DNA from 2 places in the Clostridium mucosae genome. Region 2 is predicted to be linked to the other one. Evidence: predicted binding sites of a transcription regulator. Region 2 holds the regulator's gene; the other holds the start of a gene.
The links. The regulator Rex, encoded in region 2, represses fermentation and respiration genes when NADH is low (regulators of the CRP and FNR family bind a similar motif). The targets are predictions, from matches to a motif close to ATTGTTAANNNNTTAACAAT.
Positions count from the first base shown of each region.

Region 1: the regulator Rex is predicted to act here: its motif matches at 11,134-11,153, upstream of adhE (bifunctional acetaldehyde-CoA/alcohol dehydrogenase).

Region 1 covers NZ_JANKAF010000008.1:15,661-28,766, forward strand. The annotation lists gene NSA50_RS10240 (collagen-like protein) at 1-409, shown strand, start outside; partial or broken gene NSA50_RS10245 (transposase) at 645-1,177, opposite strand; gene NSA50_RS10250 (winged helix-turn-helix transcriptional regulator) at 1,315-1,671, opposite strand; gene NSA50_RS10255 (SDR family NAD(P)-dependent oxidoreductase) at 2,547-3,350, shown strand; gene NSA50_RS10260 (FAD-dependent oxidoreductase) at 3,614-4,882, opposite strand; gene NSA50_RS10265 (YqfO family protein) at 5,024-5,344, opposite strand; gene NSA50_RS10270 (hypothetical protein) at 5,631-6,035, shown strand; gene NSA50_RS10275 (methyl-accepting chemotaxis protein) at 6,256-8,253, shown strand; gene NSA50_RS10280 (MgtC/SapB family protein) at 8,652-9,368, shown strand; gene NSA50_RS10285 (MarR family winged helix-turn-helix transcriptional regulator) at 9,483-9,935, shown strand; gene NSA50_RS10290 (HutP family protein) at 10,038-10,451, shown strand; gene adhE (bifunctional acetaldehyde-CoA/alcohol dehydrogenase) at 11,253-13,106, shown strand, end outside.
Region 2 covers NZ_JANKAF010000003.1:131,956-145,061, forward strand. The annotation lists gene ytvI (sporulation integral membrane protein YtvI) at 1-1,018, shown strand, start outside; gene NSA50_RS05555 (NUDIX hydrolase) at 1,199-1,633, shown strand; gene NSA50_RS05560 (zinc dependent phospholipase C family protein) at 1,773-2,366, shown strand; gene NSA50_RS05565 (ArsR/SmtB family transcription factor) at 2,580-2,939, shown strand; gene NSA50_RS05570 (heavy metal translocating P-type ATPase) at 2,956-5,211, shown strand; gene NSA50_RS05575 (redox-sensing transcriptional repressor Rex) at 5,660-6,301, shown strand; gene NSA50_RS05580 (short-chain-enoyl-CoA hydratase) at 6,556-7,338, shown strand; gene NSA50_RS05585 (acyl-CoA dehydrogenase) at 7,427-8,566, shown strand; gene NSA50_RS05590 (electron transfer flavoprotein subunit beta/FixA family protein) at 8,585-9,364, shown strand; gene NSA50_RS05595 (electron transfer flavoprotein subunit alpha/FixB family protein) at 9,386-10,390, shown strand; gene NSA50_RS05600 (3-hydroxybutyryl-CoA dehydrogenase) at 10,410-11,252, shown strand; gene NSA50_RS05605 (DNA-3-methyladenine glycosylase family protein) at 11,579-12,520, shown strand; gene NSA50_RS05610 (N-acetylglucosamine kinase) at 12,995-13,106, shown strand, end outside.

The DNA of each region.
Region 1 (13,106 bases), on a different contig from region 2:
AGGAATATCAACTTATGGTTATGTATATCATTTAGCATCTGCGTTAACATCTGTTGTTGCAGGAGGTGCTGATGTTCCTTTTAGTAATAACGGTCCTTTATCAGGAATAGTTCATACAGCAGGAGCAACAAGTATAACAGTTCCGCTTGGTGGAGTATATGAAATAACCTATAATATCTTTATTACAGCTGGAGTAGGTGCAGCACTTGCAATTGCTGTAGGTGGAACAGTTCAAACATCAACTAATATTTCAGCATTAATAACTACAGGAGAAATAAGTGGAACAGCTATGTTAACTTTAGCAGCAAATGCTGTAGTGACATTGCGTAATAATTCTGCAACGTCTTTAACTTTAGCATTATCACCAGCAGTCGGAGCACAATTAAATATAATTAGATTAAGTAATTAAATAATTTTATAGAATATTTATAGAAAAAAATAAAAGAGATATAGGTTTTATTAATATTTTAAGAGAATATCTAAAAATTTGTGTAAATAATAAATTTAATTTACTAATATAACTGGAAATTTTATTTCCAGTTATATTTTTATCCTTTTATTGAAATAATAATACTGAGTTTTTTTATACCTTTAGTTTCTGATAAAATGATTTAATATTCATTAGAACTTAAAAAGTAGAAGCTTTAAATTATTTCATTCTTATTTAATCTATCCCAAGATATTATCATAAATTGAGATATGATTAACACCAAATTAGAAATTGGTGACGTCAATTTTTGCATAATAACTTCGGTAGCTAAATATAATGATTTTCTTAAAGGATCGTCTGTTGGTAAGATGGTTCTTGTTTTTGTGAATTTTCTTATCTGTCTATTTATCCATTCTAAAATATTTGTAGTATATATCATTTTTCTTATTTGTTCATTAAAAGCAAAGAATGTTGATAATTTATCCCAATTTATATAACAAGAATCAATTACATTTGAGTACTTGTCATTCCATATATTTTTAACGTTTCTATTATTTAAGCCATTGCATACACTTAGCCAAAATTTTGCACCTTCTGCTTCATCAATCCAAATTCCAAGGATATCTTCATATCTATTCATATCAATTCATAAGCATATATAGGCTGCTTTAGTTGCTATTCTATGGCATCTCTAACCTTGAAATGAATAGCATCCATATATACTATAGGATAAACATCATCTACCACTTAAAATATAAAAAAGGATGTAGTAGATTTGCTTTTACACAAATCTTTCTACATCCTCATTTTTTTATAAGAATGAAATTTAAAATGTATAATCATTTAGAAGGAAATCAAGCTCATGGGCATTAGTTGTTTAAGATTTATTTTTTACAGCGTAAGGCGACATCTTTTCCTTGTGTTATTAGGTGATTTACATGTGATTCTCCCCAATTGCATAACACATCAAGTACATCACCCAATGATTTTCCATATTCACTCAATGAATATTCTACCTTTGGCGGAACTTGATTATAGACAGTACGAGTAATGATATTGTCAGCCTCTAGTTCCCTAAGTTGTTGTATTAACATCTTTTGGCTAATTCTTGGAATATTTCTTTGTAGATCACTTGGTCTTAATGAAGAATAACGTAGATTGCACAAAATGATAGGTTTCCATTTGCCGCCAATGACGTCCATTGTGGCCTCAACACCAATGTTATAAATTTTTTTCTCCATAATTACCTCCAAATTTCTTAGTTCGATCTGTTAAGTTATATGAACATTGATCTTCTCTACTCAAGGAAATACAATAAGTTTGAAAGGAACTTACTTACAGCATTCATACAAACATTATAATCGCATAAATTTAATAAAAAAATAAAGCTAAAAAATATGGTTCACCATTAAATTTAATTTCAGATAGATGGTAAGCATATAAGAAAGCAATAGCTATGTTATTGCCAGATACAAAACACCCCTAAGGAGAACAAATGTCTAATGATATAAACAATAATATTATAGAATCTTCTAGCAAAATTTTTAAAGCGCGGTATAAACACAAAAAAGGATTTAATTCATTTTCGCTATCGATAGCTTTACTAAAAACTCTTGTTTATTATCTGCATAATTAGCTTTAATATCTTTGATTAACCTGAAAATCTAATTTTATTGCAGGCTTATTTGCTATGCAAAAAATATCCAAACTTAGATAGTTTTCAAAGAATGAGAAATTCTAAGATTTATTAAGATTTTTTTCATAACGGCTTAACAGATTCTTTTATTTTAATAAGATTTACTTTTAGGTAAGTATAACACAAAAAAGTAGGTACTAGACAAATTATCTTTGAAAATTATATATTATATAATGATGTTGGTAATAATAAAAAGAGGATATATAAATTATTTATACATTAGAAACGAGAATGATATTGGAAAATGGAGTTGAAATAAATGGATTTGGTTTTGAATTATTTAAATTAAACTATAATGAAACAAATGAAACTATAAAAGAAGAGATAATTAGAGATATTGTTTATATGTAGGACCAGATCCAGCAAGTTTTCATTTCATATAATTTAATATAATATCATAATCTCAATGAGTTGAAAGGAGTGTTTATTTTGGAATTAGGATTAAGGAATAAGCTTGCACTTGTTACTGGTTCAACGAAAGGCATTGGAAAGGCAATTGCCATTGAGCTGGCAAAAGAAGGAGCGAATGTTATAATAAATGGTAGAAAAGAAGATGATGTATTGAAGGTTGTAGAGGAAATTAAGGAGAAGTTTCCAGATACAAAACCTCAGAGTGCTTCCGCGGATTTAGCAAATTATTCAGAAAGGGAAAGGTTGTTTCAGAAGTTTCCAAGAGTTGATATTTTAATTAATAATATGGGAATTTTTCAGCCAATGGAATATTGGGATATAACTGATGAGATTTGGGAAAGGTTTTTCCAAGTTAATGTTATGGCAGGAAATGCCCTAGTAAAATTTTATATGCCGCATATGTTGGAGCAGAATTTTGGTAGGATCATTTTTGTTGCAAGTGAGGAAGCATTAATGCCATCTGGGGAAATGCCACAGTACAGCATGACAAAAACTATGAATCTATCACTTGCGAAAAGTCTGTCAAAATTGACAAAGGGAACACAGGTTACAGTGAATACCATTATGCCTGGTTCTACACTAACAGAAGGAGTGCAGGAAATGCTTGAGAATATGTATCGTGATAGCTCTATAGCACCAGAGGAATGGGAAGCTGATTTCATGAAGAATCATAGACCACTTTCTCAGATACAGCGATTAATTAGACCAGAAGAAATTGGGCGTTTTGCAGCCTTTGTTGCAAGTCCATTTGCTTCATCTCTTTCTGGAGCAGCACTTCGTATTGATGGCGGGATGGTTCCCACTATATTCTAGAATATAGATTTATGTTATGAAAGCTTTCCAGCTGGTATGTAGGAACACTGTTACAGGGAGATCTTCGGAAATAGTCCAATTAAGAGGTATAAATGGAGAGAGTTTGGGAGGGATTGATGCAAATTATTCAATGTCTTTATCTCTAGCATTATTATTAAAATAATGGACATATTTAATATAATTAGCTTAAAATAAGATTAATTAAAGAATAAAAAGAGATATAAGCTTTATTGACAAATTAAAGTTTATATCTCTTTCTTATATTACTTATTAAATATATCTAATAATGATAAAGATTTAACTCTTTCATAAATAATATCTTTATCTGTAGTATATAAATTAAGTTCTTTCATTCTTTCAAAGTATTCTCCACCAGAAAATGTATGTCTTAGGCTTTTACCATCTTCCATATCTAAAGCTTCATTTGCAAAGGCAATTATATCACCTATTGCTAAATCTCTAGGTAAAACTAATAATGGCTCATTTAATGTAAATTTAACAGCATTATATCCTGCTAAAGCCCCTGTTACCATAACTTCTGTATGACCTACAAAAAATCCAGATTTTTCACCAGCACAAAACATATTATTTAACCCTAATATTTTCATTGAATTATCTCTAGGACTTGAAGCTAAATATCTAATAGAATTTGATTGACCACCAGACAATGGATCGATATATCTTGCATTCTCAAGTCCGGGTATTTTTCTAAGCTTATCTAATGGATAGTATGAAGTCATAAGTTTAATATGTCCAGTATCCAATAAAATAACATTTTCAGCAAATTCTTTTAAAGCATATTGCTGGCAAACTTTTTGACTTAGTTTATCTAGATTTATATCTTCTTGTGGAATTGGTAGAGTAGCAACCCCATATTGATTAAGTATATCTAGTATATCTTTAGATAGTGATTCTCGAGGGAGTTCACAGGATCCACTCATAGCTCCAGGAGTACCATTTGCTCTTTCTCCTATGATATCTTTTATACCAGCTTTAGCACTTAGGCTTTCTCTTCCACCAAATGAAGGACACCTTAATATGCACATGGAACAACCATTTCCATACCTGTTACAATTAGTCATAGGACCTGTTGAACCAGTAGTTTCTATAAATACATCACCATCTATAAAAGATCCATCGGCCAATTTGATTTTAGTTATAGAGTTGTTTGCCAAAGATACGTTGATTGCTCTGCTCTTAAAATGAATATTAATTCCTAAAGATAAAATGTATCTTCTTATCTCTGGTTCTGCTTTAGCTATGTCAGTTAAATTAGCATGTTTATGGCCAGAAAATTCTATATTTTTATGAATAGCAAGAGAATCGATAATATCTATTAACTCATTAGCACCTAATAATGAAAGTTCTTCTGCAGCTGTAAATCTACCATTGTTTCTCATTATTCCACCGACATTACCAACACCTAAAAGCATATCAGTTCTTTCAATTATATGAACTTCTGCGCCCATTTTTCTTGCTTGTATAGCAGCTTGACAACCAGCAAAACCACCACCTATTATAATAATTTTCATTATATTATACCTCAAATATTAATGTTAATAATAAACTATTCTATGGTCATTAAAATGATACTATAATTTGGTTTTTATTACATAGCTATTAAAACGGAAATGACGACTTTAAAATAAAGTCGTCATAATTATCTTTATAAATTAATTTATTACAGGAAATATGTTATAAACAGGCTCTTCATATGGATGAAGTTTTTTTATAACGTTAATAACTTCAAAGGCTAAATCTTTATCACATCTAAATTCTATTTTAGCCTCTTTCTCAATAGATAAGTTACCTTCTTTCCCAATATGAGGATTAGATCCTTTTAATGGTCTGAAGTAACCATTAACTTCGCTTATAGACATACAATTATCATAGTTTCCTATAGTCAAAGCACCAGTTCTATTTATTGTTTCCCTCAATTTATCTACAAATTCAAAAGGAATAAATATTTCAAACTTAACTTTTGTGTAATTCATATATTGAATAGACCCCCTATTAATAGCTATATTTAAATAATATCTTATTAGAAGAAAATAGTAAACGAAATTAATGTCTATTATCAACAAAAGTTAAATTTAAAAAATTTCATAAAATGCCTAAAAAAACTAATAAATTATTATTAATAATAAAATTTATGAAAGAAAATAGCAGATATTTAGAGAAAAAACTAGAAAAGTATGAAAAAACTTATATCATATATCTTTTAAATATATACAGCATACTATATAGTGAAGAAAATAAAATTTAGTTGGGGGAATTAAAGTGGGAATTTTATTTGCGATCATTGGGATAATATTAACTATATTTACGGCTTTTAATTTAATAAGAAGTATTGAAGTAAAGAAAAAATCTATAATAAAAAAGGCTAAAGTAATAGGGTTTGAAAGCTATACTTACTTTATGCCAGGAGCTGAATATCATGCAGTTTATAATGCTAGTATTTATCCGATTTTAGAAGTTGAGGAAGATAATAAGAAGGTAAGAGTTGCTATATCATATTTAAATGAAAAGTTTAATTTGGAAAAGGGTGATGAATTAGAAGTAATATATCCAAAAGGAAAAGTAGAAAAGCTTAAGATATATAGTAATGAAGAGATATATAACTTTTATTATTTAACAATTATAATAGGAATAGTTATCACCTTATTATCAATGACTATAATTTAAAAGGGCTAATGTTTAGCCCTTTATTATTTTTAAATTGTATAAGAATCCAAAATATTACAAAATACTTATGCAAATATACTATTGTATCAGTATAAATTTAGGAGATATAATTGAAATATAGAAGTAAATGTTTACTTATCTTATATTATATCAATCAAATGAATTGTAATATAAAGTTTCGGAAACGTTACCAAGAAAAATAAGTATATGGGGGATTATGATGAATTTTAAAAAGCTATTAGTAAAGATGCTACTATTTTTTATTCCAGTAATAGCTATAGGAACTATTAGTAACTCAACTATATCATATTATACTGCAAAAAATACATTAGTAAAAAATAGCCTAATTATAATGGAGGAAATGTCAAAACAAGCCTCAATGAGAATAAATGATAAGTTCTTAGAAAGTACTAAAAATTTAGAAGAAATAGCTATGGATAAAAGACTTTCTAGCGATGAAATATCAATAAAAGAAAAAAGAGATATACTGAAAAATGAGATTGAAAAGAGGAACTTTGATAATATAGGAATATGTGGATTAGATGGAGTTGTTTATTATAATGATGGAATGGAACATATACAAGATAAGGATTATTTCAAGAAGACAATAAATGGTAGTGAGGTAATATCAGATCCATTTATATCATCTATTGATAAAAGTAGAGTAACTGCATATACTGTACCACTAAAAAAGGATAATAAAATAGTTGGAGCCATACTAGGATTAAAATCAACAGAAGATTTTAGTAAATTATCAAATGATATTGAATTTTTAGATACTGGCTCAGCTTTTATTTTAAACTCTGAAGGAACTGTTATAGCCCATGATGATTTTTATTTTGTTATGGAAAAAAGCAATTTAATTAATCAATATGGAAATGATGAGAATTATAAGGATGTTATAAATGTACAAAAAGATATGATTTCTGGAAAAAGTGGTTCCTCAGAGTATAATCAAAATGGTAATAAATCTTATATTGCTTATTCTCCTATAGCAAGTACTGGTTGGTCTATAGGAATAACTGTAGATAGTGATGATTTGCTTAAATCATTGAAAGAATTTAGAAATACTACATTACTAATAGTTTCTTCTATATTAATTTTTAGTATTTTATTAATATATATTATTACTAGGGGAATAACAAAAGTTTTAGAAAATATAAAAACTAATATGATACATATTTCTAACGGAGATTTAACAGTTAGTTTTGCAGAAAATCATCTAAATAGAAAAGATGAAATAGGGGATATATGTAAGTCTATAGAAACTACTAGAAGTTCAGTAAAGGATATTATATCTAAAATAAAAATATCTTCAAAAGATGTCTCAGAAAAATCAACTTCTCTTGCTGTTGTTTCTAAAGAATTAAATAAATTAGCAAGTGATATATCTACTTCTATTTTTGAAGTAGCAGCATTTAGTAATACTCAAAAAGGGGAATTAGAAAATACAATAGGTGTAATTAATGTCTTTAGTGAAGAAATAGATGAAATTTCAAGGAATATTGTAAAGATAGATGATATGGCAAAAGATATCGAAATTAAATCAATAAAGAATAGTAGTGAAATGAATACTTTAATAGTGACGGCTGAGGATTTTGATAATAGATTTAGTGAATTTAGTGATAATATGGATAATATGCTTAATGATATAAGCACAGTAAAAGATATACTAGTTTTAATAAATGATATTTCGGATCAAACAAACTTATTAGCTTTAAATGCAGCTATAGAAGCAGCTAGAGTTGGGGAAGCTGGAAAGGGTTTTGCTGTAGTAGCTGATGAAATAAGGAAGCTTGCGGAAAATTCAAATAATGCATCAAATAATATTCATATTATACTAAATAATGTATTTAAAAATACAAAGGCAATAGCAGAAGATACTGTAGAAATTAATAAAAAGCTTCACTTACAAAGAAGTATTATAAATAATTCAATTAATTCATTTAATGATATAGCTAAAGAAGTAAAGAGTATAACACCTAGAATAAGTAATATAAATACTTCATTTATAGAAATAGATGAAAGAAAGAAGAATATACTAGAGAAAATTATAAATGTAGCAAAAGCATCAAGGGAGATATCTAGTGCATCTGAAGAAATAACGGCATCATCAAATGATTTAAATAAATTTAGTGAAAATGTAGCTGAGGATTCTGAGGATTTAGCATATAGAAGTATTGAAGTTTTAAAATCTATTGATAGGTTTAAGATATAAAGCTAAAGGTGTAGTCTCAGAAATCTATTTAATATAAAATTTATTCAATTTCAAGTAAGCTTTATTGCCTTAAAAAGTTAATCTATTATTTTTATAAAGGGGCTCGCGTTTCGCGAGCCCCTTTTAAACCATTGATTTTACTTACTTAAAGACGTTTTTAAACTTAAATACAAATTTTTATTTATTATTTATATATTTACAAAAAGGGAAGTTTGAATTAAATTAGAACTTCTTTTTTGTAGGCTAATATTAAAATTTATTTTGATATAGCCCCTTTTTTATTATAAAAAAATATAGAAAATAATATATGTTTTATAGAAATATAATCAAAATACTTTACTTTGAATCATAAGATAAATAATGTAGTATTTTAACTTAGCACTTTAAAGGAGGATAAGATGATATTAGACATTAGAGAAATAATAATCAGGTTAGTTCTTGCTGTTATAGTTGGAGGAATAATTGGATATGAAAGGGAAATGCAACATAGAGCAGCAGGATTTAGAACCCATATATTAGTATGCTTAGGAGCAACAATAATATCTTTATTACAAATTGATATGGGAAATAAAGCAATTGCAATGATTGAAGCAAATAAAGAGTTAAGTGATGTTATAAAAATTGATTATGGAAGACTAGGAGCACAAGTAATTACTGGGGTTGGATTTATTGGAGCAGGAGCTATAATCCATACCAAGGGAAATATTAAGGGATTAACTACTGCAGCAACTTTATGGATAGTTGCTTGTCTAGGACTATCTATAGGGATGGGAGAATATTATATAAGTATATTTGGAGCTATTATAATAGTTATAACATTAGTTTTTTTGAAAAGAATAGAAAGCAAGTTTATATCAAAGAATATAGTTAAGAAAGTTGAAATTAAATATCATGATATAGAGAATGTAAATATAGAAATACAAAAATCGCTTGAAAATGAAAACTTAAAGATAAAAATAGTTGAATACCTTTTAGATAAAGAAAAAAATCGTTATGATGAAAGTGAGGTTCATGCTATATATACAATTATACAACCTGGATATGTAAAATTGGATAAAATAATAGATGTATTAAGAAATAATGAAAATATAATTTATATAAAAATGTTAAATTAATTTTGATATTCAAAATACTTTATATAAAAATATTTATTATACAATTGAAATTTGATTACTATTAGATTATTATTTAATTGAGGAACTATAGAAAAAGGATGGGATAAAGTTATTATGCAAAGAAGTGAAAATATAGTTAATGAGTTGCTTGTAAAAATATTTAATGAAATATTACAAATTGAAGAAAAAACTTTGAAAAGTGGGCATTTTTCAGACTTATCTGTTAGAGAAATGCATACAATCGAGACAATAGGAAGAAAAGAACAAAGAATGATGAGTGAAGTAGCACAGGATTTAGGTATAACTGTTGGAACATTAACTACATCAATTAATAGATTAATTAAAAAGGGATATGTAGATAGAAAAAGAATAGAAGAAGATAGAAGAGTAGTGTTAGTTGAATTAACTAAAAAGGGAAAAGTTGCACATAGACTACATGAAAGATTTCATAATGAAATGGTAAGAAGTATGATGGATGATCTTTCAGAAGATGAAAAGAATGTATTGATAGGGTCTTTAGATAAATTAAATAAATATTTTAAAGATAAATGTGAAAATATAAAGTAAGAAAAACTAGTTGTTCTAATAAAGTAATCAGTTTAAGTTACTATAATGAATCTAATGTTTATGATATTATTAATGTATAAATATTAGGGGTGGGAGGATATTATGGGAAACACTAGTTTAGAAGTTGCTAAGTATGCAACTAGGATGGCAATTTCATCTAGAGATGAAGAGGAAGAACTTAAGGTTGAATTTAAGAAAAAAGGTGTCTTAGTAACTGCTGTAAATATAGGTGGTAATATAAATGATTCAACATCTAAAATATTAGAAAGAGCATTAGTAGCTTCTAAAAGAAATGGAGTAATAAGAGAAGAACATTTACACGAAGGTGGAGTAATTGGAGCAACTAGAGATGCATTGATGCAGGTTTGGAACAGAGCAAGTGGACAAAATGTAGGTGGAAAAGTAGGGATTGCAAGAAGAGGAGAACACCTAACTGTATGTATTTTTCTAAGTGTTGGACTCCTACATTTAGATGAAGTAGTGATTGGGATAGGGCATAGAGCTATTCCTGAATGATTAGTACAAATAAAGGTAATATGTTTATAAATATAAACATATTACCTTTATTTTTTATAAAATAACTAATAAAAATTTAAATAAAAATAATGATTATGATGTTTATATATTATGGATGGAATATATAATTTATAGAATATATTCTTTTGAATATTTTAAATTAATTATATAAGAAAAAAGGGAAACTTAATAATAAGTAATTAAAGAAAAATAGCTTTTAACCTTATTAGATAATTACGTATAAAAATATATAAGTGAATATAAAGTTTAATATAATAATCTTACGAATTAAAGATTGTTATATATGAATATTTAAACGGATTTTTGGAAAATTAATATTAGCTTTAGTATTTCTAATAAAGCTAATATTTTTATTTTTGAAAATATTGGTCAAGGAATTGTTATGTTTAACTCATTAATTGTTATAAATATAACAATTAACTACCGAAATTTACAAAATTAACTCAACAAATTTCTTGGGGATTTTTTCTAAAATTATACCATAACTCAAAAATGAGCAAGTATTCAGAAAATGGTAGAGGTATAAAGTCGAATATTATAAGAAATATCAAACTTGAATACAAAATAAATAAAGAAAGGAAAATTTAAACTTATGAAATTGCATTAAAATAGTACAAAAAATAAGAAAATAAAAAATGTGATAAACTTTTAACAAAAAAAGATTGACAAAAATTAAACAATGGAATAAAATGAAAATGTAGTTAAGTTAAACATAATATTAAAAAAGTAAATAAATCAGAATGTAAAAATTAACTTATAGATATTTAGGAGGAATAAAAGATGGCTGTAACAAATGCACAGGAATTAACTCAAAGAATTAAAGAATTAAGAGAAGCACAAAGGGTATTTGCTACTTATAATCAAGAGCAAGTAGATGAGATTTTTAGACAAGCAGCTATGGCGGCAAATGATAACAGAATTAAATTAGCAAAGATGGCAGTTGCTGAAACTGGAATGGGAATAGTAGAAGATAAAGTTATTAAGAATCATTTCGCAGCTGAATATATATATAATCAATATAAAGATATGAAAACTTGTGGAGTTTTAGAAGAAGATAAAACTTTTGGTATAACAAAGGTTGCAGAACCAATAGGAGTTATAGCAGCTATAGTTCCAACAACTAATCCAACTTCAACAGCTATATTTAAAACTTTAATAGCATTAAAAACTAGAAATGCAATAATTATATCACCACACCCAAGAGCAAAGAAAGCTACAATTGAAGCTGCTAGAATAGTATTAGAAGCAGCAGTTAAGGCTGGAGCTCCAGAGGGAATCATAGGATGGATAGATGAGCCATCAGTAGAATTATCACAAAATGTTATGAGAGAATCTGATATAATTCTTGCAACAGGTGGTCCAGCAATGGTAAAAGCGGCTTATTCATCAGGAAGACCAGCTTTAGGAGTTGGAGCAGGTAATACTCCAGCTATAATAGATGAAACTGCTCACATAAAGATGGCTGTAAACTCAATATTACTTTCAAAAACATTTGATAATGGGGTTATTTGTGCATCAGAACAATCACTAGTTGTTATAGATCAAGTTTATGATGAAGTTAAGAGTGAATTAAGTGATAGAGGAGCTTACATTCTTAAGGGTGAAGAAGTAGATAAGGTTAGAAAGATTATATTAAATGAAAAAGGTGGATTAAATGCAAATATAGTTGGTCAATCAGCTTATAAAATTGCAGAAATGGCAGGAGTTAATGTTCCAACAACAGCTAAAGTTTTAATTGGTGAAGTTGAATCTGTAGAATTAGAAGAACCATTTTCACATGAAAAATTATCTCCAATTTTAGCTATGTATAGAGTTAAGTCATATGAAGAGGCTTTAGAAAAGGCTAATAGATTAATAGAATTAGGTGGTATGGGACATACTTCAATTCTTTACACTGATCAACTTAAATCAAGAGATAGAATATTAAAATTTGGAGAAATGATGAAGACAGCTAGAACATTAATAAACATGCCAGCATCTCAAGGTGCTATTGGGGATATATTTAACTTTAAACTAGCTCCATCATTAACTCTTGGATGTGGATCATGGGGAGGAAACTCAGTTTCAGAAAATGTTGGTCCAAAGCACTTAATTAACATTAAGAGCATAGCTGAAAGGAGAGAAAATATGCTTTGGTTTAGAGTTCCAGAAAAAGTTTACTTCAAATATGGTTGTTTACCAGTAGCTTTAGAAGAATTAAGAGATATGGGTAAAAAGAAGGCATTTATAGTAACTGATAAAGTATTATTTGAAATGGGATATACAAATAAGGTTACAGAAGTTTTAGAAAGAAACGGAATACAATTTAAAATATTCTCAGATGTTGAACCAGACCCGACACTTAGATGTGCAAAAGCTGGAGCAAAAGAAATGTTAGATTTCAATCCAGATGTAATAATTGCCCTTGGTGGTGGATCAGCAATGGATGCTGCAAAAATTATGTGGGTAATGTATGAACATCCAGAAGTTAAATTTGAAGATTTAGCAATGAGATTTATGGATATAAGAAAGAGAGTTTATAAATTCCCAACTATGGGTGAAAAAGCTATGATGGTATCAATAGCTACATCAGCAGGAACAGGTTCAGAAGTAACTCCATTTGCTGTTATTACAGATGAAACTACAGGTGTTAAA
Region 2 (13,106 bases):
TTCTGCAATAATATATATTGCAATTAGATATGGGCTAGCTTGGTTTTTACCATTTGTAATAGGATTTGGAATAGCATTTATATTAAAGCCATTGATAAATCTAATATCAAGAAAATCTGGGGTAAATAGGAAGGCGGTTGCTGGTATTACAGTTTTAATTTTTTATACAACAGTTGGAGCCTTATTTACATTAATTATAGTAAAGGTATTTGTTGCATTAAAGGAATTATTTATTAAATTGCCAGGCATTTATATGACTTCTATAGAACCAGCAATATTTCAGTTATCTAGCGGATTTGAAGATATATTGATAAAATTAGATCCTACTTTAGTGCAAGCTATAAGAGATATTATATCCTCATTTACAGAATCATTAGGAGCTGTAATTTCTAGTATATCATCAGGAGTTGTTGTATTTGTATCATCAACAGTTACTTCTGTACCAACATTTTTTATTATAGTTATATTTTCCATTATTGCATCTTTCTTCTTTGCGATGGATTATACAAATATAACAAGTTTTATAACAAGACAATTTTCTGAAAAAACTTCTAGTTTGATATTTGATGTTAAAGATTATATAGTTGGTACCTTATTTAAATTTGTAAAGGCTTATTCAATAATAATAACAGTAACTTTTATAGAACTAGCTATAGGGCTATCTATATTAAGGATAGAGGGCGCAATTACAATAGCATTATTAATAGCTTGTGTAGATGTACTTCCTGTACTTGGAACAGGTGGGATAGTTATACCTTGGATTATAATAGAATTAATTAGAGGTAATATAGCTTTAGCAATAGGATTAACTATAGTTTATGTTGTTATAACAATAGTAAGAAACGTTTTAGAACCAAAAGTTGTAGGACAGCAAGTTGGGTTGCATCCTATAATAATGTTGATGTGTATGTTTATAGGAGTTAAAATATTTGGATTCCTAGGATTATTTGTATTACCTATAATAGTTATAATATTAAAAAACTTAAATGATAGTGGAAAGATACATATATTTAAATAGGAAGACAATAAAAATTATTATTTAAGAAAATTTAAAAGTGAATTAAGTAATTTATTAAAAGATAGTGAATAAACGATATATTAATATTTATTAAAAGATGTAGATATATGAAAGTATAGATTATTATACTGAATATATCTATTATTTTATAAATAATACCTTTATAAATAGGAGTAGCATATGAAAATTGAATTTTATGAAAAAAATATAGTAGAAAATGAAAAATTACTTTATGCAATAATTGTATCAAGATATAAGAATAAATGGATATTTGTTAAACATAAAGAACGAGATACGTGGGAAATTCCAGCAGGACATAGAGAAATTAATGAAGATATAAATTTTACGGCAAAAAGAGAATTATTTGAAGAAACAGGAGCTAAGGAATTTGAAATATTATACATGAACGATTATTCTTTAGAGATTAATGGAAAGAAAAGTTACGCGGCATTATTCTTTGCTGAAATATATTCTTTAGGAGATTTGCCGGATTTTGAAATAGGAGAAATTAAAGAATTTGATAATATACCTAAAAATTTAACTTATCCAGATATACAACCTAAATTATTCGAAAAAATAAAAGAAGTATTAAAGGTGAATATTAACAAATTATAGATTTAAGGTTATAATGGTTAAGAGAGAAGGCAATTACTAATATGATAATAAGTGGGGCTATATACAAGAAAACATATTTGTCTTTTATCATCTATAGTATTATCATATAGTTAAATAAGAAAAGCGAGGTGAGGAAATTATGATGATGAATACTCACAAAGCTTTAGCACAACAATTTATAAGCAATGTAGAAGAGGATAAAGTCTTTATAATAAATGATGGACATTTTATATGGGGAAACTTAAAACCTGATTCTGTATCAAAATATAAATTTAAAAAACACTATATAGATGAAAGTTTTGATATGGTTGTTAAAAAGATAGAATTTTTATCCTCATTAACTTTAGATGATATCTATAGTAGATATTCATCTAAAAAATTTAATCAAGAGCTAGGCGTTGTTTGTCATTTTTTATGTGACTTTTTCTGTATTCCACATTTTCAAAGATGGGAATTTAAAAGTGCTAATGCTATGAAGGAACATGTATTATATGAAAATGAATTAAATAAATTTTCTAAGGATTATAATATAAAAAGAGATATGAATTTCCACCTAACATCAGAAGAAATTGGGAAGTATATAATGAAACTTCAAAAAGAATACGAAGGAATAGCCTCATACGAGAAAGATTTACTTTTTGCTAGTCATATTTGTAGTACTGTTGTGAATATGGTATTAAACGAAGTATTTTTAAATCAAAAGTTAAAAGAGCATATAGCTTTAGTAATATAGAGAGTCAATAGACTCTCTATTTTTTTATATAAGGTCAGTATAAAAGCATAAGATTTCGAAAATCTTATTATATAAGAAGTTTAACAGTGTAATATTTGAAAAGTAGATTTATGGAAAATTTTTTTATTTAAAGTTGACACATTTGATGGGAATATCATATAATATTATTAAATAAACATATGAGCAATTGTTCATATGTTGTGGGAGGGAATTATGGAAGAGAATAAATTAGAAAGTTGTAATTGTACAATAATTCATAAGGATGTTGTTGATAAAGTTAGAAAGTCTATACCAGATGAGGAAAAATTATACGATTTAGCTGATTTATTTAAAGCTTTTAGTGATTCTACAAGAATAAAAATATTATGTGCTTTATTCCAGGAAGAATTATGTGTATGTGATTTAGCTGCACTATTGAATATGACACAATCTGCAATCTCACATCAGCTTAGAGTATTAAAATCAAATAGATTAGTTAAGTTTAGAAGAGATGGGAAAGTTATATATTATTCATTATCAGATGATCATATCAAGCATATATTTAATGAAGGATTTAAGCACATTATTGAATAGGAAAGTGGTGAAAAATATGAGTAGTAATGAAATAAAATTAATTTTATCAGGTTTAACATGTGCAAATTGTGCAAACAAAATTGAAACAAGAGTAAATAGTATCAATGGTGTTAAAGAAGCTACTTTAAATTTTACAACATCAACTTTAATTATAGAATTAAATGGGGAAAGACATAATGATGATGTTATAGCAGAAGCAAAAGGGATAATAAATAAACTTGAACCAGGTGTCAAAGTATTTAATAAAAATGAAAATAATATTGTTACTAAAGAAGTTAATAAGTGTACAAGTGGTACGTGTTCAATAGAAAATAAAAGTGATAAAGAAAATCATAATCATGACAATAATCATTCTCATAGCAATTTAAGAGGCGAATCCAATGAGAATTCTCATGAACACTCACATGGACATTCACATGATCATTCTCACGGAGAAGCAGTGAGTTTGAAAGAAAACATGAGGCTAATAATAGGAGCAATAGTATATGCAATTGCTTTGATTTCAACTGAAGGATCAATTCTATCTGTAGTATTATTTGCGCTTAGTTATGTATTAGTTGGAGGAGAAGTTGTATTAACTGCTATAAAAAATATCTTAAGAGGAGAAGTTTTTGATGAAAATTTCTTAATGACAGTAGCTACTTTAGGTGCATTCTTTGTAGGAGAGTTTCCAGAAGGTGTAGCTGTTATGTTATTTTATCAAATAGGAGAAGTATTCCAATCATATGCAGTAAATAGATCAAGGAAATCAATTACTTCTCTTATGAATATAAGAGCTGATTATGCAAATATTTTAAAGAATGGGAAAGAAGAAAAAGTTAACCCAGAAACTGTTAATATAGATGATGTAATAATTATAAAACCAGGAGAAAGAGTGCCATTAGATGGTACAGTATTAGATGGAACGAGTTTTGTTGATACATCAGCGCTTACTGGAGAATCAGTTCCAAGAGAAATTTCAATAGGAGAAGATATATTAGCTGGTTTTATAAATACTAATGGTGTTTTAAAGGTAAAAGTAACTAAGAACTTTAAGGAGTCAACAGTTTCTAGAATTTTAGAATTAGTAGAAAATGCTTCTAATAAAAAGGCACCAACTGAAAAGTTTATAACTAAATTTGCAAGAATTTATACTCCAATAGTTGTTTTCTCTGCATTAGCATTGGCAATAATACCACCTTTAGTGATAAAGGATGCAAGTTTTTATGACTGGATTTATAGAGCATTGATATTCTTAGTAGTATCTTGTCCATGTGCTTTGGTAGTTTCAATCCCTCTTGGATTATTTGCTGGAATTGGTGGTGCTTCTAGAAAAGGTATATTAGTTAAGGGTGGAAATTACTTAGAGGCACTTAAAGATGTTAATACAGTTGTTTTTGATAAAACAGGAACATTAACAAAAGGTGTTTTCAAAGTAACCGAAGTAAATAATATTGATATACCTAAAGAAGAGCTAATAAAGGTTGCAGCTATTTCTGAAAGTTTATCAAATCATCCAATAGCACAATCTATAATTAAGGAATATGGAAAAGAAATAGATTCTAATGAATTAAGTGATTACGAAGAGATATCTGGACATGGAATTAAGGTAACTATTAATAATTCACAAGTATTAATTGGTAACTATAAGCTTATGGAAAAGTTCGAAATAAAATATAATAATATAAATTCAATTGGAACAATAGTCCATGTAGCAATAAATAATGAATATAAAGGTAATATAGTAATTTCAGATGAAATAAAAGAAAGTTCTAAATCAGCAATAGCAGGTTTAAAGAGTATAGGTGTATCTCAAACTGTTATGTTAACAGGAGACAATAAATCCGTAGGAGAAAAGGTAGCATCATTAGTAGGTGTTGATAAAGTGTTTGCTGAATTGTTACCAGGAGATAAGGTTGATAAAGTAGAAGAGTTAATTGAAAATAATTCAACTGAAGGAAAGGTTATATTTGTAGGTGATGGAATAAATGATGCTCCAGTTTTAGCAAGAGCAGATATTGGAGTTGCTATGGGTGGTATTGGATCAGATGCGGCTATAGAGGCAGCAGATGTTGTTTTAATGAAAGATGATCCAGAGGCTCTAGTTACAGCTATTAAAGTTGCAAGAAAAACCAATAAAGTATTATGGCAAAATATATTATTCTCATTAGGAGTAAAAGTTCTTGTATTACTTTTAGGAGCTTTTGGTATTGCTAATATGTGGGAAGCTGTATTTGCAGATGTTGGAGTTACAGTAATAGCAGTAATAAACTCAACAAGATGCTTGAAATAATTTCAAATACTATTTTTATTGACAAATTTCAGCATATTCAATATAATAAACTAGGTTGAGAACATTTCAGGCATAAGGGAAGCATACAAGATCATTATCTTGTTTACAGAGCATATTAATAAGGCTTTGTATAAATTTGAGACTTATGTATAACGGATCTGCTACGTTATACATAAGTCTTAATTTTTTTATGTAATATAACTACACTAAATTTTATATGAAAATAAAATTTGTTAAAAATATATAAGAAATGTATAAATTGGCAATAATAATAGTATGTAAACTTATATGATTGAGAAAAAATTAACTATTTTATATGAATTTTAGCTTGTTAAATAGTTAACCTAAGTTGTTTTAAAATTATGATAAAAGTGGTAAAATAATAATTATAAATAAGAATAATATTGTTTTAATATATAAGATAAGAGAAAGTAGGAGAATATATAGTATGGATAAGAAAAAGAATATTTCAATGGCTGTAATCAAGAGATTACCAAAATATCATAGATATTTACAAGAATTGTTAAGAAACGATGTGGATAGAATCTCTTCAAAAGAACTTGGAGAAAAAATAGGATTTACGGCATCACAAATAAGACAGGATTTAAATTGTTTTGGTGATTTTGGTCAACAAGGATATGGATACAATGTAAAGGACTTATATAATCAAATTAGCATTATATTAGGATTAAATAGAGAATATAAGGGTGTAATCATCGGAGCCGGAAATATAGGTCAGGCAATAGCAAATTACAGTAGATTTTCTCAAATTGGATTAGATATAGAAGCAATATTTGATGCAAATCCAAAACTTATAGGAATGAGAATAAGAGATATAGAAATACAAGATATAGATATACTAAAAGATTATCTTGAAGATAATAACATAGATATAGGTATAATTTGTGTTCCAAGAATTAATGCACAAAAGGTATGCGATACTTTAGTGGAAAATGGAGTAACAGGTATATGGAATTTTGCACCTGTTGATTTAATAGTACCAGAAGATATAACAGTAGAAAATGTTCATTTATCAGAAAGTTTATTGACATTAATATATTTATTACATGATAAAAATGAAAATAAATAACTAAATTGATAATTGGATTAAATTAGAAATAGTTATTGCAAAAGAAAATTTTAAAGTTTATAATAATAATTGAAGCATCTGCTTCAATTATTTTTGCTTATGATTGTTATAAGATTAACAAATTTGTTGTTTTATGATACATATTAACATTAATATAATTTTTAATATGTTTTAAATGCAATTATAAGATACTACATGGGTTATGTCTATTGAAAAAACTTAATATAAGCATGGATAAAAGGGAGGATTCTATAATGGAATTAAAAAATATAATTCTTGAAAAAGAAGAAAATCTAGCGATTGTTACAATTAATAGACCTAAAGCATTAAATGCATTAAACTCAGAAACATTAAAAGATTTAGACGTAGTATTAGAAGACTTAGAAAATGATAGTAATATTTATTGTGTTATATTAACAGGAGCTGGAGAAAAAGCTTTTGTCGCAGGAGCTGATATTTCAGAAATGAAAGATTTATCAGAGGAAGAAGGAAAAGAATTTGGCCTTTTAGGAAACAGAGTTTTCAGAAGATTAGAAAAATTAGACAAGCCTGTAATTGCAGCAGTATCAGGATTTGCTCTTGGTGGTGGTTGTGAATTAGCTATGGCTTGTGATATAAGAATAGCTTCAGAAAAGGCAAGATTTGCTCAACCAGAGGTTGGTCTTGGAATAACACCAGGATTTGGGGGAACTCAAAGGTTAGCTAGACTAGTTGGAGAAGGTAAGGCTAAAGAGCTTATTTATACATGTGCAACTGTAAAAGCAGAAGAAGCACTTAGAATTGGTTTGGTAAATAAAGTTGTAGCTCTTGAAAATTTAATGGAAGAAGCAAAAACTATGGCAAATACCATAATAGCTAATGCTCCAATAGCAGTTAAGTTATGTAAGGATGCTATAAATAGGGGAATGCAAGTTGATATAGATACAGCTGTAGAAATTGAAGCTGAGGATTTTGGGAAATGCTTCTCTACAGAAGATCAAAAAGAAGGAATGGCAGCTTTCATGGAAAAGAGAGCTAAAAATTTTTTGAATAAATAGTCAGAAAAAATAAAATATAACGAATTATCGCAATATTAAAACGGAAGTGTTTAAGTAAAAAGGGTGCAATATCGAGGAGGTATAATAAATGAATTTTCAATTAACTAGAGAACAAGAATTAGTAAGACAAATGGTTAGAGAATTCGCTGTGAATGAAGTAAAACCAATTGCTGCTGAAATTGATGAGACAGAAAGATTTCCAATGGAAAATGTTAAAAAGATGGCTGAACTTGGAATGTTAGGAATTCCATTTGCTAAAGAATATGGCGGAGCTGGTGGAGATACTCTTTCTTATATTTTAGCAGTAGAAGAACTATCAAAAGTTTGTGGAACTACAGGGGTTATAGTATCTGCTCATACTTCTCTTTGTGCTTCTTTAATAGAACAATTTGGAACAAAAGAGCAAAAAGAAAAATATCTAGTAGATCTTGCAAGTGGCAAAAAGCTAGGAGCTTTTGGATTAACAGAACCAGGAGCAGGTACAGATGCAGCAGGACAACAAACTGTAGCCGTGTTAGATGGAGATAATTATATATTAAATGGATCAAAGATATTTATAACAAATGGTGGAGTAGCTGATACATTTATAATTTTTGCTATGACTGATAGAAGTAAAGGAACAAGAGGAATTTCAGCATTTATAGTTGAAAAAAGTTTTGAAGGCTTCTCAATTGGTAAAAAGGAAGATAAGCTTGGAATTAGAGGATCTTCAACAACAGAATTAGTTATGAGTAATTGTGTAGTACCAAAGGAAAACTTAATTGGACAAGAAGGTAAGGGCTTTGGTATAGCTATGAAAACTCTTGATGGTGGAAGAATTGGTATAGCAGCTCAAGCTTTAGGAATTGCAGAAGGTGCATATGATGAAGCAGTTGCTTATATGAAAGAAAGAAAGCAATTTGGAAAACCATTATCAGCATTCCAAGGACTTCAATGGATGATAGCAGAAATGGATACTAAAATTGAAGCTGCAAGACATTTAGTTTATAAAGCTGCTTGGTTAAAAGATAATAGACTTCCATATTCAGTAGATGCAGCAAGAGCTAAGCTTTATGCAGCAGAAGTTGCTATGGATGTAACAACTAAGGCAGTTCAAATATTTGGTGGATATGGATACACTAAAGAATACCCAGTTGAAAGAATGATGAGAGATGCAAAGATAACTGAAATATATGAAGGAACTTCAGAAGTTCAAAAGATGGTTATTTCAGGAAATGCTTTAAGATAATAGGGGGAGGATTTATAAATGAATATAGTAGTTTGTTTAAAACAAGTTCCAGATACAACAGCTGTTAAAATTGATCCAAAGACAGGAACTCTTATAAGAGATGGTGTTCCGTCAATAATAAATCCAGAAGATAAGCATGCTTTAGAAGCAGCCTTAACTTTAAAAGATAATGTAGGTGGAAAGGTTACAGTAATAAGTATGGGACCTCCTCAAGCAAAAAATGCATTAAGAGAAGCGTTATGTATGGGGGCTGATGAAGCTATACTTATAACAGATAGAGCTTTTGCTGGTGCCGACACATTAGCTACTTCAAAGACTTTAGCAGGAGCAATAAGAACCTTAGAATATGATATAGTTTTTGCTGGAAGGCAAGCTATAGATGGGGATACTGCTCAAGTTGGACCAGAAATTGCAGAACATTTAAATATACCTCAAGTAACATATGTTCAAGATGTTAAGGTAGAGGATGATGGATTATTAATAAATAGAGCATTAGAGGACGGCTATGAATTAATAAAGGTTAATACACCAGTTTTATTAACAGCTATAAAAGAATTAAATGAGCCAAGATATATGAATGTTAGATATATCTTTGATACTGCAAATACAGAAATAAAAGTTTGGTCAGCAGACGATTTAGAAGTAAATAAAGAAGAATTAGGACTTAAAGGTTCACCAACAAAGGTTAAAAAGTCAATGACTAAAGAAGCTAAGGGAGCAGGCGAATTAATAAATGAAGTTCCAGGTGAAGCTGTAAAATATGTATTAGGTAAATTAAAAGAAAAACACTACATCTAGGAAATATGGGAGGTAAAAAAGATGAGTTTAGCAGATTACAAAGGCGTATGGGTATTTGCAGAGCAAAGAGAAGGAGAGCTTCAAAAGGTGTCTTTAGAGTTACTTGGTGAAGGAAGAAAAATTGCAGATAAATTAGGTGTAAAATTAACAGCTCTTTTATTAGGAGATAATATAAGAGATTTAGCTGATACATTAGGAAGACATGGAGCAGATGAAGTTATAGTTGCAGAAAATGAATTATTAAAGCACTATACTACTGATGGTTATACAAAGGTTATTTGTGACTTAGCAAATGAAAGAAAGCCAGGAATTTTATTTATAGGAGCAACTTTCATTGGAAGAGATTTAGGACCTAGAGTAGCTGCAAGATTATCTACAGGATTAACAGCAGACTGCACAGTTTTAGATGTTGACATTGAAAAAGCAGATTTATTAGCTACAAGACCAGCATTTGGTGGTAACTTAATGGCTACAATTGCATGCCCAGATCACAGACCACAAATGGCAACAGTAAGACCTGGAGTATTTGAAAAGCTTCCAGATGAAGATAGAAGCTTTACTGTAGAAGAAGTGGAAGTAAAAATCTTAGATTCAGATATCAGAACTAAAATAGTTGAAATAGTAAAAGAAGCTAAGGATATTGTTGATATAAGTGAAGCTAACTTTATAGTTTCAGGTGGTAGAGGAGTAGGAGCAAAAGAAAACTTTGCTATTTTAGAAGAATTAGCAGAAGCTTTAGGTGGAACAGTAGCAGGATCAAGAGCAGCTGTTGAAAATGGCTGGATAGAAAGAGATTATCAAGTTGGTCAAACAGGTAAGACAGTAAGACCTACTATATATATAGCTTGTGGTATTTCAGGTGCAATACAACACGTTGCAGGTATGCAAGATTCAGATTTAATAATAGCTATAAATAAAGATGCATCAGCTCCAATAATGAAAACAGCTGATTATGCAATAGTTGGAGACTTGTTAAAAGTTGTTCCAGAAATGACAGCTCAAGTAAAGGCAATGAAAGAGAATTAAAATTGGGAGGTTTTTTAATATGGAAAAGATTTTTGTTATAGGTGCTGGAACTATGGGAGCAGGTATAGTTCAAGCTTTTGCTCAAAAGGGCTATGAAGTAATAGTTAGAGATATAAAAGACGAATTTGTTGAAAGAGGTATAGCTGGGATTAATAAAGGGCTAACTAAGTTAGTTGCTAAAGGAAAGATGACTGAAGAAGATAAGGAAGCTGTTCTTTCTAGAATAACTGGAACTACTGATTTATATCTTGCAGAAGATTGTGATTTAGTAATTGAAGCTGCTGTTGAAAATATGGAAATTAAAAAGAGTATATTTGCTGAATTAGATGGAATTTGTAAAGAATCTACTATATTAGCTTCTAATACATCATCTTTATCAATAACAGAAGTTGCTTCAGCAACAAAGAGACCTGATAAAGTTATAGGAATGCATTTCTTTAATCCAGCTCCAGTAATGAAGCTAGTAGAAATTATAAAAGGTATGGCAACATCAAATGAAACCTTTGATACTATAAAAGAATTATCAGTAGCAATTGGAAAAGAGCCAGTAGAAGTTGCAGAGGCACCAGGATTTGTTGTTAATAGAATACTTATACCAATGATTAATGAAGCATCATTTATTCTTCAAGAAGGAATAGCTTCAGTTGAAGATATAGATACAGCTATGAAATATGGTGCAAATCATCCAATGGGGCCTTTAGCTTTAGGAGATCTTATAGGTTTAGATGTATGTTTAGCTATTATGGATGTTTTATATAATGAAACAGGAGATACTAAATATAGAGCAAGTAATCTTTTAAGAAAGTATGTTAGAGCTGGATATCTTGGAAGAAAGAGTGGAAGAGGATTCTACAATTATTAAAAGTTAAATCTAAATAGGATTTGATTTGCTTAGCTTATTAAGATAGAGGAGTTTATTTAATTCCTCTATTTTTTATATTTAAAATGATAATAGCCACATTAAAACATTAATATGTTAGAAGATTAGTATATTTATTTAATAAAATTAAGAGAAAATATTATTATTGGATATCAATTATCCATTTTGTTTATAGTATGATATAATTTATAAAGAGTAAATTTTTAATATTAAGTTATCCGTTGAGGGGGAAAAGGCAACCTAATAAGAATAGTTTATTAATATCTCGGGGATAAATAATATATTAATGATATATATGAGGTGAAAAAATGGATTTTAAAAATGTTTTATTTGAAGATAATAAAGTAATAATACAAGGTACAAAGAATTTTAATATAAAACAAATATTAGAGTGTGGACAATGTTTTAGATGGGATAAGATAGAAGATAATAACTATATCATAGTTGCTTATGGAAGAGTTATTGAAGTAGTTCAAAATGATGATGAAGTTATTATATTAAATTCAAATGAAGAAGATTTTAATAATATATGGAAAAATTATTTTGATTTAGAAAGAAACTATGATGAAATAAAAGATGAACTTGCAAAAGATGAAATACTTAGAAAGAGTGTTGAATTTGGATATGGTATAAGAATATTAAATCAAGATCCTTTTGAAATTCTTATAAGTTTCATAATATCTGCAAGAAATAGCATTCCTTCAATAAAGAAAACTGTTAAGAAGATATGTGAAAAATGGGGAGAAAAGATAGAGTATAAAGAAAATGAATATTATACTTTTCCAACTCCACAAGCAATTAAAGATGCTACATTAGAAGAAATCCAAGAAACAGGAGCATCTTTTAGAAGTAAGTACATATTAGATACAATTAAAAAAGTAAATGAAGCTATAGAAGTTAAAGAAGAAATTAAATTAAATCCTAATAAGTATGCTGAAAGACCGGAAATATTAGATTTTGATTTAGAATATATAAAGTCATTAAATGATGATGAATGCCATATAGCACTTCAAAAATTTATGGGTGTTGGTGCTAAGGTAGCAGATTGTATAATGCTATTTTCAATGACAAAACACTCAGCGTTCCCTGTAGATGTATGGGTAAAGAGAGCTATGATTCATTTTTATGTGGCACCAGATGTTTCATTAAACAAAATGAGAGTATTTGCAAGAGATAAATTTGGAGCTTTATCAGGAATGGCTCAGCAATATTTATTCTACTATGCAAGAGAAAACAAAATTGAAGTATAGAATTTTAATAAATTGAGAATATAAAGGCTAAGATAACTAGATATGTTCCATAAGCTAAATAGCTACACAAAGAAGTACTAGGCTTGGAAAACCTACTATGCCAAGAGTTTTGGTTAACTCGCTGCGCTCAAACAATTAAGCAACACTAAGGCCTAGCAGTTTTTCCTTCGCCAAGTACTTCTAATTGCTTGCTATATGCTTATTTCACGGTCTATTTATCTTCGCTAACTTATATTTCTCCACTTAAAATTATTAAATGAAGAATTAGTCTCATTAATACATATCATTATGTTTACGTAGTCTTTATATTCGCAATTTATTACTATTGGAATTTAATAATAATGAATATATAATTAAATTGATGGATTTTAATATAATATATAAAGTAATAAATACAGATTATAGGTAATAAGGTTAGTAATAATACGTGTAATACATCCAATCACATATATAAATGTAGTAGGGGGAAACAAAATGTATTATTTAGGAATTGATGGTGGAGGCACTAAAACAAAGTATCTATTAGTAGATGAAAAGTTACAAAAGGTATGCGAAAGAGAAGGAGCAACTATACACATTCATCAAG